Regions from separate parts of the Leclercia sp. W6 genome, predicted to be linked through region 1. Evidence: predicted binding sites of a transcription regulator. Region 1 holds the regulator's gene; each other region holds the start of a gene.
What was found. The regulator Fur, encoded in region 1, represses iron uptake genes when iron is present. The targets are predictions, from matches to a motif close to ATAATAATGAGAACNACTATCAA.
Positions count from the first base shown of each region.

Region 2: sufA (Fe-S cluster assembly scaffold SufA) is a predicted target of Fur. The motif match lies at 2,212-2,234, and genes of this name have one in related genera.
Region 3: bfd (bacterioferritin-associated ferredoxin) is a predicted target of Fur. The motif match lies at 2,594-2,616, and genes of this name have one in related genera.

Region 1 covers NZ_CP031104.1:2,327,688-2,332,509, forward strand. Annotated here, with positions in the region: gene ybfF (esterase) at 1-407, shown strand, start outside; gene ybfE (LexA regulated protein) at 536-823, shown strand; gene fldA (flavodoxin FldA) at 979-1,509, shown strand; gene fur (ferric iron uptake transcriptional regulator) at 1,799-2,245, shown strand; gene chiQ (ChiQ/YbfN family lipoprotein) at 2,392-2,724, opposite strand; gene chiP (chitoporin) at 2,768-4,174, opposite strand; gene glnS (glutamine--tRNA ligase) at 4,609-4,822, opposite strand, start outside.
Region 2 covers NZ_CP031104.1:1,641,774-1,646,595, forward strand. Annotated here, with positions in the region: gene sufC (Fe-S cluster assembly ATPase SufC) at 1-291, opposite strand, end outside; gene sufB (Fe-S cluster assembly protein SufB) at 308-1,795, opposite strand; gene sufA (Fe-S cluster assembly scaffold SufA) at 1,804-2,172, opposite strand; gene DVA43_RS08040 (helix-turn-helix transcriptional regulator) at 2,489-3,124, opposite strand; gene DVA43_RS08045 (fimbrial protein) at 3,147-3,659, opposite strand; gene DVA43_RS08050 (fimbrial protein) at 3,672-4,679, opposite strand; gene DVA43_RS08055 (fimbria/pilus outer membrane usher protein) at 4,704-4,822, opposite strand, start outside.
Region 3 covers NZ_CP031104.1:4,106,317-4,111,138, forward strand. Annotated here, with positions in the region: gene fusA (elongation factor G) at 1-1,222, shown strand, start outside; gene tuf (elongation factor Tu) at 1,290-2,474, shown strand; gene bfd (bacterioferritin-associated ferredoxin) at 2,651-2,845, shown strand; gene bfr (bacterioferritin) at 2,917-3,393, shown strand; gene DVA43_RS20065 (A24 family peptidase) at 3,377-3,850, opposite strand; gene rpsJ (30S ribosomal protein S10) at 4,239-4,550, shown strand; gene rplC (50S ribosomal protein L3) at 4,583-4,822, shown strand, end outside.

The DNA of each region.
Region 1 (4,822 bases):
GCCATGATGAGATCTTCGCCGCTATCAACGCCGTCACGGACGCTGGCGTCAGTACCCGCCAGCAGGCCGCAGCGGTCATGCGCGAACATCTTGATGAAGAAGGCGTGGTGCAGTTTCTGCTGAAATCCTTCGTCGACGGCGAGTGGCGCTTTAACGTGCCGGTGCTCTGGGATCAGTATGACCAGATCGTCGGCTGGCAGCCGGTACCGGCGTGGCCGCATCCGACGCTGTTTATTACCGGCGGCAACTCCCCGTACGTGACCGAAGCGTACCGTGATGCGCTGCTGGCGCAATTCCCCCAGGCGCGTGCGCATGTCATTGCCGGGGCCGGACACTGGGTACATGCCGAAAAACCGGACGCGGTGCTGCGCGCTATCCGTCGTTACCTCGCTGACACGGCAAATTGATTAAAAAGAGAGCGACTGGTCGCCTGCGGGCCTCCAGTCGTTGGCGTGCCGTTTTCGGTGATGTATGATGGCGCGCTTATCGCCCGGGCATTAGCAGGGTGTCTTGTTTCCCCCGAATTCTCAAAATCATGGCCAAAGAACACACGGACCGCACGACATTAGATCTGTTCGCGAATGAGCGTCGCCCGGGACGACCGAAAACCAATCCGCTTTCGCGTGATGAACAGCTGCGCATCAATAAGCGCAATCAGCTTAAACGCGATAAAAGCCGCGGGCTTAAACGCGTCGAGCTGAAACTGAACGCTGAAGCCGTCGATGCGCTGAACGAGCTGGCGAATGCTCGTGATATCAGCCGCAGTGAGCTGATTGAAGAGATGCTGATTTCGCAGCTCGAGAAATGGCACGGCAAAGCGTAAGTCAGAAAACTCCCCTTCTTATTGCTTTCATGTAGCACAGAGTGCAGTCCTGGGTGATTGCAGTTTCCGCAGGCTTCTCTGTTCTGCTATGATTGCCCTTATCCGTGGCTAAATTGCGCCACCATACCATTAAGTTTCAAGAGGTTATTTTACTCATGGCAATCATCGGCATTTTTTTTGGCAGCGACACGGGTAATACCGAAAATATCGCAAAAAACATTCAAAAACAGCTAGGTAAAGACGTTGCCGATGTGCATGACATTGCGAAAAGCAGCAAAGAAGATATCGAAGGTTACGATATTCTGCTGCTGGGCATCCCTACCTGGTACTACGGTGAAGCGCAGTGCGACTGGGACGACTTCTTCCCGTCTCTGGAAGAGATCGATTTCAACGGCAAACTGGTTGCCCTGTTCGGCTGTGGCGATCAGGAAGACTATGCCGAGTACTTCTGCGATGCTCTCGGCACCATTCGCGACATCATTGAGCCGCGCGGCGCCGTGATCGTTGGTCACTGGCCAACTGCTGGATACCACTTCGAAGCCTCAAAAGGTCTGGCCGATGATAATCACTTCGTGGGCCTCGCCATCGACGAAGATCGTCAGCCTGAACTGACCGCTGAGCGCGTAGAGAAATGGGTTAAGCAGGTTCGCGAAGAGCTGCATCTCGACGATATCCTCAACGCCTGAAATGCTGCGGCGCAACGTTGAAGTTGCGCCGCATTGATAGGTAATATCAATCAAAATAATTGCTACAAATTTTTAACTTTTCCTGCCATACCTGTACAATGATCCAGGTTCAAACGGGTCACCCTGTAACAAGTTTGTTGGCGGTACCACGTTTTTATAAGCATACTTTACTTGAGACTTGCAGTTTTCATTAGGTCATGGCAGTTCTATAATGAGACGCATTTCCCAGGTGCATTTTCTGTCACTTCTTCTTTAGAAGTGAATCGTTTAGCAACAGGACAGATTCCGCATGACTGACAACAACACCGCATTAAAGAAGGCCGGACTGAAAGTCACGCTTCCACGGTTAAAAATCCTGGAAGTGCTTCAGGGTCCGGATAACCATCATGTCAGTGCGGAAGACTTATACAAGCGTCTGATCGACATGGGCGAAGAGATTGGTCTGGCTACCGTTTACCGTGTACTGAACCAGTTCGACGATGCAGGCATCGTGACGCGTCACAATTTTGAAGGCGGGAAATCCGTATTTGAACTGACGCAGCAGCATCACCACGATCACCTGATTTGCCTGGATTGCGGCAAAGTGATCGAATTCAGCGACGACTCTATCGAATCACGTCAGCGTGAAATTGCCGCCCGTCACGGCATTCGTCTGACCAACCACAGTCTCTACCTGTATGGCCACTGTGCCGAAGGCGACTGCCGCGAAGATGACCACGCGCACGACGCGAAATAATTCATCCGCATACTCTGAGCCAACCTGACGGTTGGCTTTTTTTTGCCTGTCATTATGTAAAAAGCCCGGTGGCGCCTCACTGACACAGACCTACGCATTTGTAGGCCCGTGTCAGCGTAGCGCCATCGGGCGTGGCAAACAGCCGATTACTTGCTGTTGTTATTGCGGATCTCCTGCCAGATTTTATCGCAGTCTTTGGTCACGTCCTGATTGTTACCCGTTTTACGCGCCTGGATACAGGCCTGGTAATCCGCAACCCGAACGGTCTCTTGCGTCGCAAATTGCTCGTGCGCCTTCTCCTGGCGCAGCACGTCCAGCACGCTCTGGCAGGCTTCGATCTTCTCTGGCGACCCTTCAGCGGTATTGATACAGGCGCTGTAGGCCTCTTTCAGACGGGTATCTTCTTTCTGGGTCTGAGGTTGCGCGCAGGCGGTCAGTCCTGATGCCACCAGCGCGACCAGTACGATTTTTTTCAGCATAGCAGTCTCCGGTCGGCGGGGTTATCCCCCGCCGGATGTGTCATCAGAAGATGGTGAACGGGGCGATAACCATAAACTTCACGTCTCGCTCATCCTGGAAGATGTTGCCGTAACCGCCGCCGTAGCTTGGGATATCGGAATTGTTGTCATACTGCGTGAAGTGCAGTTTGAACATAGTTCCTTTCGCGCGACCATCCTGAAGGGTGTAGATCGCATCCAGACTGTAGGCCGACTCTTTAATCTTGTTAGAGGCAATATCTTCACGCTGGCCCGCGCTGTTGATCAGCCAGTCTGCCGGTTTTGCATCCCAGGCGTAAACATAAGACGCGCCCACACTCCAGCCTGCGAGGTTCCAGTTGCTCAGGTCATACATCGCGCCGAAGAAGACCGCTTTTTCGCCGTTGGCGTTGAAGTCGGAGCGGTTATCCCACCACACGTCCAGACGGCCGTTGGACGAAGCGTAGGTTGGGGTCATACGCTGCAGGAAGTAACCCTGCTGCCCTTCCGCCTTAACGTAAGTCCCTTCCAGACGTAAATCGACCTGCCCGACCTTATAACCCAGGGTCAGCGCCTGCAGCCATGCCGTGCCGTCGTAGATATCATTCACGGTGCCGCTGTCGGCTTTATCACGCGTGCCGTAGAACTGGTAGCTGGTCGAGAGCGGGCCGCCCACGATATCTAACTTGTAGCTGGCTTTGGCAAAATACTGATCGATGTAACCTTCGGCCTGACCAAAGGCGGCTTCCAGAATTAGGTTATTTTTGAAATCGTACTTCGCGCCAAAGGAGTGGAGATAATCGACGCGGGTTTTTCTGTCATTCTGATAGAACTTGTCCATCTCGAGGTGCCACGGCGCTTTGTACTCGTTGGTCCACATGTACGAGAAACTCAGCGCACCGCTGTCTCCGTAGTCAAAGTTGGCCCCGGCTTCGGCACCCTGATAGGTACCCGGCATAAAGCTCCAGTGCGGCGCTAGCAGGGTTTGACCGGTTGGCTGCAGCCAGCCGCCGCGGGCCCAGACCGGGCCGTATTTAAATTTAGCAGCCGCTTTATACAGGCTGATCCCGCTCTTATCGCCGGACCAGTCCTCTTTATAGGCTTTGTTGCTGGAGGAGAACGCAATTTCGTTCGGGTGGCCGCTGTCGCCATTTTCCGCCATTTCGATGGCTGTGAACGCAGCGAGATCAAGACCGAACATGTCGGCCACATAGCCCGACTGGAAATCAAGGTTGGCGTTCCAGGTGGAGTGAGCCAGGTTAGTTTCGTATTTGTCTGCTTCGACATTTTTGCGGTCACGTTCACGCTGCCAGTAATAAATACCGCCCGTGAGCGTGGAATCATCAATAAAACCTTCGGCCTGGGCTTTCGGAGAAACCATCCAGCCTGACATTGCTGTTACACCGGCAATAGCCAGCGCAAGCGCACTACGTTTGCCACTGAACGTACGCATAATTAATCCTCTTTGACGTATTTAAAGCGCCTTAAACGGCGAAAAACAAAAAAGTAAAAAATGGAGGTAACCAGAAATACCCGCTTACATCTCCTGTCTGTAGACTATTTTTCGCGACGCGAATTATCAATGCTTTTCAGCGATCAAAAGTCAGGATTATGACAAAGCGCACATATTTGATTGCTATTTGTAACAATCAAAACTGAAAAGAATTTTTAATTAAAATAATGCACGTAATTAGCGGGTTATTTTTAACAGACAGCTATTTAACGGCCAGTTCGATAGCTATTATCGTGAATTTGTGAAAGGGAAGAGAAAGCGAATCATTTTAAGAAATGGGATTAATTCGCAACGCGAACATATAGTCGGTTAATGGCTTGCTTGCGGGGCAAAAAAAACGCCGCTATGCGCGGCGTTTATCGAAAAATAATCAGTTACTCACCGACTTTCGTCCAGGTATCACGCAGACCGACGGTACGGTTAAACACCAGTTTGTCTGCAGTGGCGTAGCGGCTGTCGAGGCAGAAGTAACCTTCGCGCTCAAACTGGTACGCATGACCAGCAACAGCCTCTTTCAGGGATGGCTCTGCAAAGCCCTGCTTGATCACCAGCGACTCCGGGTTAATCACCTCCAGGAAGTCCTCAGCA
Region 2 (4,822 bases), 690 kb from region 1:
GAACTGGTTGCTGACGCCCGGGATCTCTACCGGGTACTGGAAGGCCATAAAAATGCCCTCCCCGGCTCTCTCTTCCGGCGACAGTTCCAGCAGATCTTTGCCTTTAAAGTCGACCGAACCGCCGACCACTTCGTAATCTTCGCGCCCGGCCAAAGTCGCTGACAGCGTACTTTTACCCGACCCGTTAGGGCCCATAATCGCATGCACTTCGCCCGGGCGAACCTCAAGGCTCAGGCCGCGCAGGATCGCTTTATCTTCCACACTGACCTGTAAATCTTTAATGCTTAACATGTGCTTTCCTTAATCCTTAACCGACGCTGTGTTCAAGGCTAATCGCCAGTAATTTTTGTGCTTCCACGGCAAACTCCAGCGGCAGTTCAGAGAACACATCCTTACAGAAACCGTTCACGATCATCGAGATGGCATCCTCTTCGCTGATGCCGCGCTGCAGGCAGTAGAAGAGCTGATCTTCACCAATCCGCGAGGTTGTCGCTTCGTGTTCCAGCTGGGCGCTGTTGTTACGGCACTCAACATACGGGAAGGTATGCGCCCCGCAGTCCGGGCCAATCAGCATGGAGTCGCACTGGGTAAAGTTACGGGCGTTGGTGGCCGTCGGCATGATTTTGACTAAGCCGCGATAGCTGTTCTGGCTCTGCCCTGCGGAGATCCCTTTCGAAATGATGGTCGACCGGGTGTTTTTGCCGATGTGGATCATCTTGGTGCCGGTATCGGCCTGCTGATGCCCGCTGGTCAGCGCCACGGAGTAGAACTCGCCGATGGAGTTATCCCCGCGCAGAATACAGCTCGGATATTTCCAGGTGATGGCGGAGCCGGTCTCAGACTGGGTCCACGACATTTTACTGTTTTCGCCTTCGCACAGGGCGCGCTTGGTGACGAAGTTCAGGATGCCGCCGGTGTTGTTATCCCCCGGGAACCAGTTCTGCACCGTCGAGTATTTCACCTCGGCGTCTTTGTGGATGATCACCTCCACCACTGCCGCGTGCAGCTGGTAGCTGTCGCGCACCGGAGCGGAACAGCCCTCGATATAGCTGACGTAGCTCCCCTCATCGGCGACGAGGATGGTGCGTTCAAACTGGCCGGTTTTCTCGGCGTTGATACGGAAATAGGTGGAGAGCTCCATCGGGCAGCGCACGCCTTTCGGCACGTAGATAAAGGTGCCGTCGGAGGCCACCGCCGCATTCAGGGCGGCAAAGAAGTTATCGTTGCCCGGCACCACGGTGCCAAGATACTTCTTCACCAGCTCAGGGTGATCGTGGATAGCTTCCCCGAAGGAGCAGAAGATGATCCCCTGCTCGCCCAGTTTTTCCCGGTAGGTGGTGGCGACCGAGACGGAGTCAAAGATGGCGTCCACCGCCACCTCGCGTCCTTCGCGCACCGGTACACCGAGCTGTTCGAACGCCTCTTCCACCTCTTTGCTTAAAAAGGTGTTGGCCCCGGTCTGCTGTACCGCACCGGGCTCAGAGGCGCAGGTGTCGTCACAGTTGCCGCAGGACGGCGCAGAGTAGTAGCTGTAATCCTGATAGTTCAGCTTGTCGTAGTGCGCCTTCAGCCAGTGCGGCTCTTCCATCTCCAGCCAGGCCTTGAACGCATTCAGCCGGAACTCCAGCATCCAGTCGGGTTCGTTACGCTTGGCGGAAATCGCGCGAATGACCTCTTCGTTAATCCCTTTTGCCAGCTCGTCGGTCTGCAATTGGGTGAAGAAGCCCTCTTTGTAATTAATGTGGCCGCCGGACCAGGTGTTGACGTCGTCAGTTGCTTCAGTATGTCGAGACATAATACCGCCTATACCCCAAAACTTTCGCCGCAGCCGCATTCGTTCTGGGCTTTCGGGTTATTGAATTTGAATAACTGGTTTAAGCCTTCGCGCACGTAATCCACTTCCGTACCGTCAATGAACGGCATCGCCTGGAGCGGCACGTAGAGCCGGGCGCCGTCATGTTCAAAAACCAGATCGTCTTTTTCCGGCTGGCTGACGGTGGTGAGGACATAGCCGAAACCGGCGCAGCCCGTCTGTTTCACCCCTAACCGCACGCCGAGCATACCTGCCTGTTTGCTCACCAGCTCGCGAATGTGCGCCGCTGCGGCAGGGGTCAGCGATAATCCACGCCATGCAAAATCTGTTGGATCAAACGTTTCTGAATGCTGTTCCATAAGTCCACCTCATGTATTGCGCCCTTTGGGCATAACACCATGTTAGTGATAATGATTATCACTTCAACCCCTCACTTGCAGGGTCATTCGGCTTAACCGCCCTTTTTGAATACTTTTATTAAGCATAGACCCTGATGACGGGCTTAACAGGCCTGACGGAGATTGTTTAATCGATTGATAATATTGAGAATTACAGGAGGAAATCGGTAGGAATGGTCAAAAGTTAAAATATGTATAGAAAATGCCTATTTTTGGGATAGCCAGACAGGTAAGACGCCCGCGCAGGCGGGCATCTTTCAGAGCGCCACAGGTACAATCAGGCTTTCAGGCATTCACGCAGCAGGTTTATTTGCATATTTTTGTCCCGCATTCGGGTCAGCAATGCCTGCAGATGGTGATCGCTCTCCAGCTGGAATTTTTGCATGACATCATACTTGTGGGCATATACCGTTTTGCTGTCGATCTTCAGCTTTTGTGCAATAGCGGGCGTCGAGAGCCCCTGGTACAGGCTCGCCATAATCACGGTCTGCCGTGGAGATAAAGTCCGGTGCTGACACTCGGCGCAGACGGGGTTAACCCTGATCTCTTCGTGGCGCTGCAGGGTGTGCCAGGCCGAACTGAATACCCGATAAAAATCGCTCAGCGGCGCATCCCGCGATACAAAAACCATCTCCTGAAAACAGGCCGGTAATGTCTCTTTACTGTAGTGTTCGCCATTGACCAGACCAATCATCACCCCTTTCCTGCGCGCGAGTAATTCTGGCGTACAGATAAAGGGCTCTCCCCGGCAGAGTGACAGCACCATGAGATCGGCGTTGCTAATATTCTCCCGGGTAAATTCCGTCATAAACTCTATTTCACACCCGAATTGCGTCCCGAAGAGATCGACAATCAGTTTTTTCAGCGCATAACAGTAAAGTGTCTCTGTCTCATTAATAAGAACGTTGACCATCGTCGGTATTTCCCTCACTCGTTCAGTTGTATTCCAGCGTCGCGACCACGGCGACGCTGATAGTCCCAGGCGTGACGCCACCGGTAGCGGAATAGGTAATGGCCTGCAAATTCATGGTTGCAGTACGATCGTCGCCAATATTTTGAGTCATGCGGCTCCCCGGACCTTTTAAATTCCCCGTACCGGTTTCAATTATGCCCAGCGCGATATTTGTGGCAGTGCCGCTGTTCCTGTAATAGTGCGTTCCGGCCACGGGATCTGCCGTCCCGGTTAAGCTGACAGTCACGCTTTGGGTAGCCGCCGGACATTGGGTGAAGTTGAGCGAAAAAGGCACAGGCGTGGAGGATGACGCCGGCGTAGCCATATTCTTTGCCTGCATGTTTCCCAAATTGACGTTCACACTTGAATTTCCGCCATTAAAAATACAGGGAGAGGCGATAATTCTCCCTTTTACTGAGACGCTTACCGCATCCGTCGCCAACGCTACAGCGGTGTACAACCAGATGATCGCTATCCCGATAATATTCAGCCTCATCGATCGTTCCTTTTACTGATAGGTGAGGATCAGGGTGGCACTGGCATTCGCGGTTCCGGTGCTTACTGAGGTTTTGGTTTGATAGTAACGGGCGGCGATCGGCATACTCTCCTGACCGCCACTCGTCTGTTTAAGGGCAATCGTGCTGTTTAAAACCAGCGGCTCGCCGTTATAAAGCAACTGGATACCCACGCCGTCGGCAACGCCCGCCGAGCCTTGGCCGGTTAACGCCAGCACGCTGTTGTTACTGAGTCCGGGGTACTGAATGCCGTTCAGCGTGACGTTAATTTTCGCCCCAGCGTCGCAGTTCAGGCCGAGGTTTTGCGTGTTTTGTCCCCCCTCAGGGAGGGTGCCGACCGTATCGCCGAAACGGCTTACCGGCACGTCGCCAAGAAGGAATACCAGATTTGGCGTGGTGATGGCGCAGGCTACCTGTGTAATCGAGCCGGTTCCGGCATAGACGGGCACATCCGGTGCCGCCGTGCCGCCCCGATATTGCTCTGTCCAGGCGACAAAGGAGGCCAGTAATCCGTTCACAGAACCCGACGTAATATCGCCAGTTTTCCAGAACTGAATAATCGGCTGGAAATTGCTGGCGTGTACTTCATTGGCGTTCGAGCTCCAGGAGGCGCTGAAAAGATCGGCCCCTAACCAGGTGGTTCCATTAAAACTGGCGCTCCCGGCGGTGGTTTTTTCATAATATCCCACGGAGATCCCGACGCCTGGCAACCCGGTTTGATATACCCGGCGACCGTTGGCGGTGGTGAACGCATAAGCCAGTCCCCCGCTCTTCATGCCTGCGGTTGAACCTTCATTCCCCGTTGGCGTACAGCTATAGGTCAGCGCCAGCGAGCCATAAATTTCGTTGCTGATCGCCTGCCCGACCGGGAGATCGCGCTGAACGATAATATTGCCGTAATTAATGCTATACGGGGCACCGATATAGGTGTAATCACATCCATAGCCATACAGTGGAAAGAGTATTCCCGCCAGGATGAACAGGCACCTGATAATAGACATGTCGAGTCATCCACAATCATTCAATTAATGGCAAACCACATCCGCACGAATTATCTCGCCGGGAGGTTGTTGGGTATTAAGGGTGTAGTGAGCCTGGCAACGCTGTTGTGCCGCCTCGCCCCACTTCACCGTTAATTTCACAT
Region 3 (4,822 bases), 1.8 Mb from region 1:
CCTGGACGACGGTAAAGACACGCCGGCTGAGCGTCACGCAAGTGATGACGAGCCGTTTGCTGCTCTGGCGTTCAAAATCGCTACCGACCCGTTCGTGGGTAACCTGACGTTCTTCCGCGTGTACTCTGGTGTGGTTAACTCCGGTGACACCATCCTGAACTCCGTGAAAGCTGCACGTGAGCGTTTCGGTCGTATCGTACAGATGCACGCGAACAAACGTGAAGAGATCAAAGAAGTTCGCGCGGGTGACATCGCTGCTGCTATCGGTCTGAAAGACGTGACTACTGGTGATACCCTGTGTAACCCAGATCACCCAATCATTCTGGAGCGCATGGAGTTCCCAGAGCCAGTAATCTCTATCGCCGTTGAACCAAAAACCAAAGCTGACCAGGAAAAAATGGGTCTGGCTCTGGGCCGTCTGGCTAAAGAAGACCCATCATTCCGCGTATGGACTGATGAAGAATCTAACCAGACCATCATCGCTGGTATGGGTGAACTGCACCTGGACATCATCGTTGACCGTATGAAGCGTGAATTCAACGTTGAAGCTAACGTGGGTAAACCTCAGGTTGCTTACCGCGAAGCAATTCGCCAGAAAGTTACCGATGTTGAAGGTAAACACGCTAAGCAGTCTGGTGGTCGTGGTCAGTACGGTCACGTTGTGATCGACATGTACCCACTGGAGCCGGGCTCTAACCCGAAAGGTTACGAGTTCATCAACGACATCAAAGGTGGTGTAATTCCTGGCGAATACATCCCTGCCGTTGATAAAGGCATCCAGGAGCAGCTGAAGTCTGGTCCGCTGGCTGGTTACCCGGTAGTAGACATGGGTATTCGTCTGCACTTCGGTTCTTACCATGACGTTGACTCCTCTGAACTGGCGTTTAAACTGGCTGCTTCTATCGCCTTTAAAGAAGGCTTTAAGAAAGCGAAACCAGTTCTGCTTGAGCCAATCATGAAGGTTGAAGTAGAAACGCCTGAAGAGAACACCGGTGACGTCATCGGTGACTTGAGCCGTCGTCGTGGTATGCTGCGTGGTCAGGAAACTAACGTTACTGGCGTTGTGATCCACGCTGAAGTTCCGCTGTCTGAAATGTTCGGATATGCAACTCAGCTGCGTTCTCTGACCAAAGGTCGTGCTTCTTACTCCATGGAGTTCCTGAAGTATGATGATGCGCCGAACAACGTTGCTCAGGCCGTAATTGAAGCCCGTGGTAAATAAGCCGTAGGGTTAAAATCTAAGTCCCGTGCCCCCTCGGTGAGGGGGCACTATAGTAAGGAATATAGCCGTGTCTAAAGAAAAATTTGAACGTACAAAACCGCACGTCAACGTTGGTACTATCGGCCACGTTGACCACGGTAAAACTACCCTGACCGCTGCAATCACTACCGTTCTGGCTAAAACCTACGGTGGTTCTGCTCGTGCATTCGACCAGATCGATAACGCACCAGAAGAAAAAGCTCGTGGTATCACCATCAACACTTCTCACGTTGAATACGACACCCCGACTCGCCACTACGCACACGTAGACTGCCCAGGCCACGCCGACTATGTTAAAAACATGATCACCGGTGCTGCGCAGATGGACGGCGCGATCCTGGTTGTTGCTGCGACTGACGGCCCGATGCCTCAGACCCGTGAGCACATCCTGCTGGGTCGTCAGGTAGGCGTTCCTTTCATCATCGTGTTCCTGAACAAATGCGACATGGTTGATGACGAAGAGCTGCTGGAACTGGTAGAAATGGAAGTTCGTGAACTTCTGTCCCAGTACGACTTCCCAGGCGACGATACCCCAATCGTTCGTGGTTCTGCTCTGAAAGCGCTGGAAGGCGAAGCTGAGTGGGAAGAGAAAATCATCGAACTGGCTGGCTACCTGGATTCTTACATCCCGGAACCAGAGCGTGCTATCGACAAGCCGTTCCTGCTGCCAATCGAAGACGTATTCTCCATCTCCGGTCGTGGTACCGTTGTTACCGGTCGTGTAGAGCGCGGTATCATCAAAGTTGGTGAAGAAGTTGAAATCGTTGGTATCAAAGAGACTGCTAAGTCTACCTGTACTGGCGTTGAAATGTTCCGCAAACTGCTGGACGAAGGCCGTGCTGGTGAGAACGTTGGTGTTCTGCTGCGTGGTATCAAGCGTGAAGAAATCGAACGTGGTCAGGTTCTGGCGAAGCCAGGCTCAATCAAGCCACACACCAAGTTCGAATCTGAAGTGTACATCCTGTCCAAAGACGAAGGCGGCCGTCATACTCCGTTCTTCAAAGGCTACCGTCCACAGTTCTACTTCCGTACTACTGACGTGACCGGTACCATCGAACTGCCAGAAGGCGTTGAGATGGTAATGCCAGGCGACAACATCAAAATGGTTGTTACCCTGATCCACCCAATCGCAATGGACGATGGTCTGCGTTTCGCAATCCGCGAAGGCGGCCGTACCGTTGGCGCGGGTGTTGTTGCTAAAGTTCTGGGCTAATTAATTATCCCTGAATTAAAAAGGACGCTTCGGCGTCCTTTTTTGTTTTCAGCGTTTATGGCTGTCACAAATTTTCGTATTTTTTGTTCGCTCCCGCCCCGCATCTTCATGCTTGTGCTATTGTAATCATAATTATTCTCACTTACACTTTGCACATATTTTGAACGGGAGTGGTTATGTACGTTTGTTTATGTAACGGTGTGAGTGATAAAAAAATTCGTCAGGCCGTTCGCCAGTTTCATCCCCAATCTTTTCAGCAGCTGCGTAAGTTTGTTCCGGTTGGAAATCAATGCGGTAAGTGCGTTCGCGCTGCCCGCGAGATTATGCAGGACGAATTGATGCAGATCCCGGAATACAAAGAGATTGCCTGAGGCTCATACTTTTCTTTTGACATCCCTGTAGCCCCATCTACGCTTCAATGAGTGGAAGCGGAGGGACTATAATGAAAGGTGATATCAAAATCATAAGTTATCTCAATAAATTATTGGGAAATGAGCTTGTCGCAATCAACCAATACTTTCTCCATGCGAGAATGTTCAAAAACTGGGGTCTGACTCGCCTCAACGATATTGAATACCATGAGTCCATCGATGAGATGAAGCACGCTGATAAGTACATCGAGCGTATTCTGTTCCTCGAGGGTATCCCCAACCTGCAGGATCTCGGCAAGCTGGGTATCGGCGAAGATGTCGAAGAGATATTGCGTTCGGATCTGACGCTGGAGCTCGAAGGGGCGAAAGATCTACGTGAAGCTATCGCTTATGCAGACAGCATTCATGACTACGTCAGCCGCGATATGATGATTGAGATTCTGGCCGATGAAGAAGGGCACATCGACTGGCTGGAAACAGAACTGGATCTTATCAGTAAAATTGGGCTGCAAAATTACCTCCAGTCGCAAATTAAAGTGGAAAGCTGATCAGGCTTTGCCCACTCATCATTAAACCCGCTGCCGCCATGAAAGGTCCAAATGGCAGTGGGTTTTTTAATATCTGTTCCCCGGGTTTACACATCGCCAGGATGAGAAGATAAAGCGTAGCCAGCAAAGCTGCTGATAATGCCAGCACAGGAAGTACGCACCATCCATGCCATGCGCCCAGCGCACCCAGATACTTTACGTCACCGTAGCCCAGCCCTTCACGCTTACGTAGCAGCCTGTAACCCCAATAAATAATCGCGAATCCTGTGTACCCCGCTATCGCCCCTGCGACGGCGGCAGGCAGCCGCTCGGGTTGAAGACAGAGGTGATAAAGCAGACCAACCCATAGTAGCGGGCAGAGATATCGGTCCGGAAGCAGATGTGAGCGGATATCCTCGCGAACTAACAGTGCTGTTAATCCCAGGTAGGCAAGCAAGAAGGGGAGGAGAGTAAGCATTGGCGTAAACCTCAATAGAATGTTTGCCTCCATATTCCATGCCCCCCAAAGGTGAAACAAACGGCAAACTAAAACGCTGCGAGACGCCTTCCTGCCTGTTATCACGAGAATGTACGATTGCATCGTATTTACGAGGGGACACGCAAAATTGAGCTCTGCCGTCTATTTTCTAAACTGGGCTTGCGTCCTGCCCAGATTTACGTATAATGCGCGGGCTTGTCGTAATTGACAGCTGGTTCAATCTGAACCCCGGGCAGCAATCTTTTTCAGTTGCCTAACAATGCTCCCAATCGGGGAGCTACGTAAGAACGGTTACACTCTCCCATCAATCGTAATGGGTCTGAGTAGTGATCATTTTCGTTTATAAAATAATTGGAGCTCTGGTCTCATGCAGAACCAAAGAATCCGTATCCGCCTTAAAGCGTTTGATCATCGTCTGATCGATCAATCAACCGCGGAAATCGTCGAGACTGCTAAGCGCACTGGTGCGCAAGTCCGTGGTCCGATCCCGCTGCCGACCCGCAAAGAGCGCTTTACCGTTCTGATCTCCCCGCACGTTAACAAAGACGCGCGTGATCAGTACGAGATCCGCACTCACAAGCGTCTGGTTGACATCGTTGAGCCAACTGAGAAAACCGTTGATGCTCTGATGCGTCTGGATCTGGCTGCCGGTGTAGACGTGCAGATCAGCCTGGGTTAATCAGGTCATCGAGCGATTGAGAGGTTGATACAATGATTGGTTTAGTCGGTAAAAAAGTGGGTATGACCCGCATCTTCACTGAAGATGGCGTTTCTATCCCAGTAACCGTAATCGAAGTTGAAGCAAACCGCGTTACTCAGGTTAAAGATCTGGCTAACGATGGCTACCGCGCTATTCAGGTTACCACTGGTGCTAAAAAAGCTAACCGTGTAACCAAGCCAGAAGCGGGTCACTTCGCTAAAGCTGGCGTAGAAGCTGGCCGTGGTCTGTGG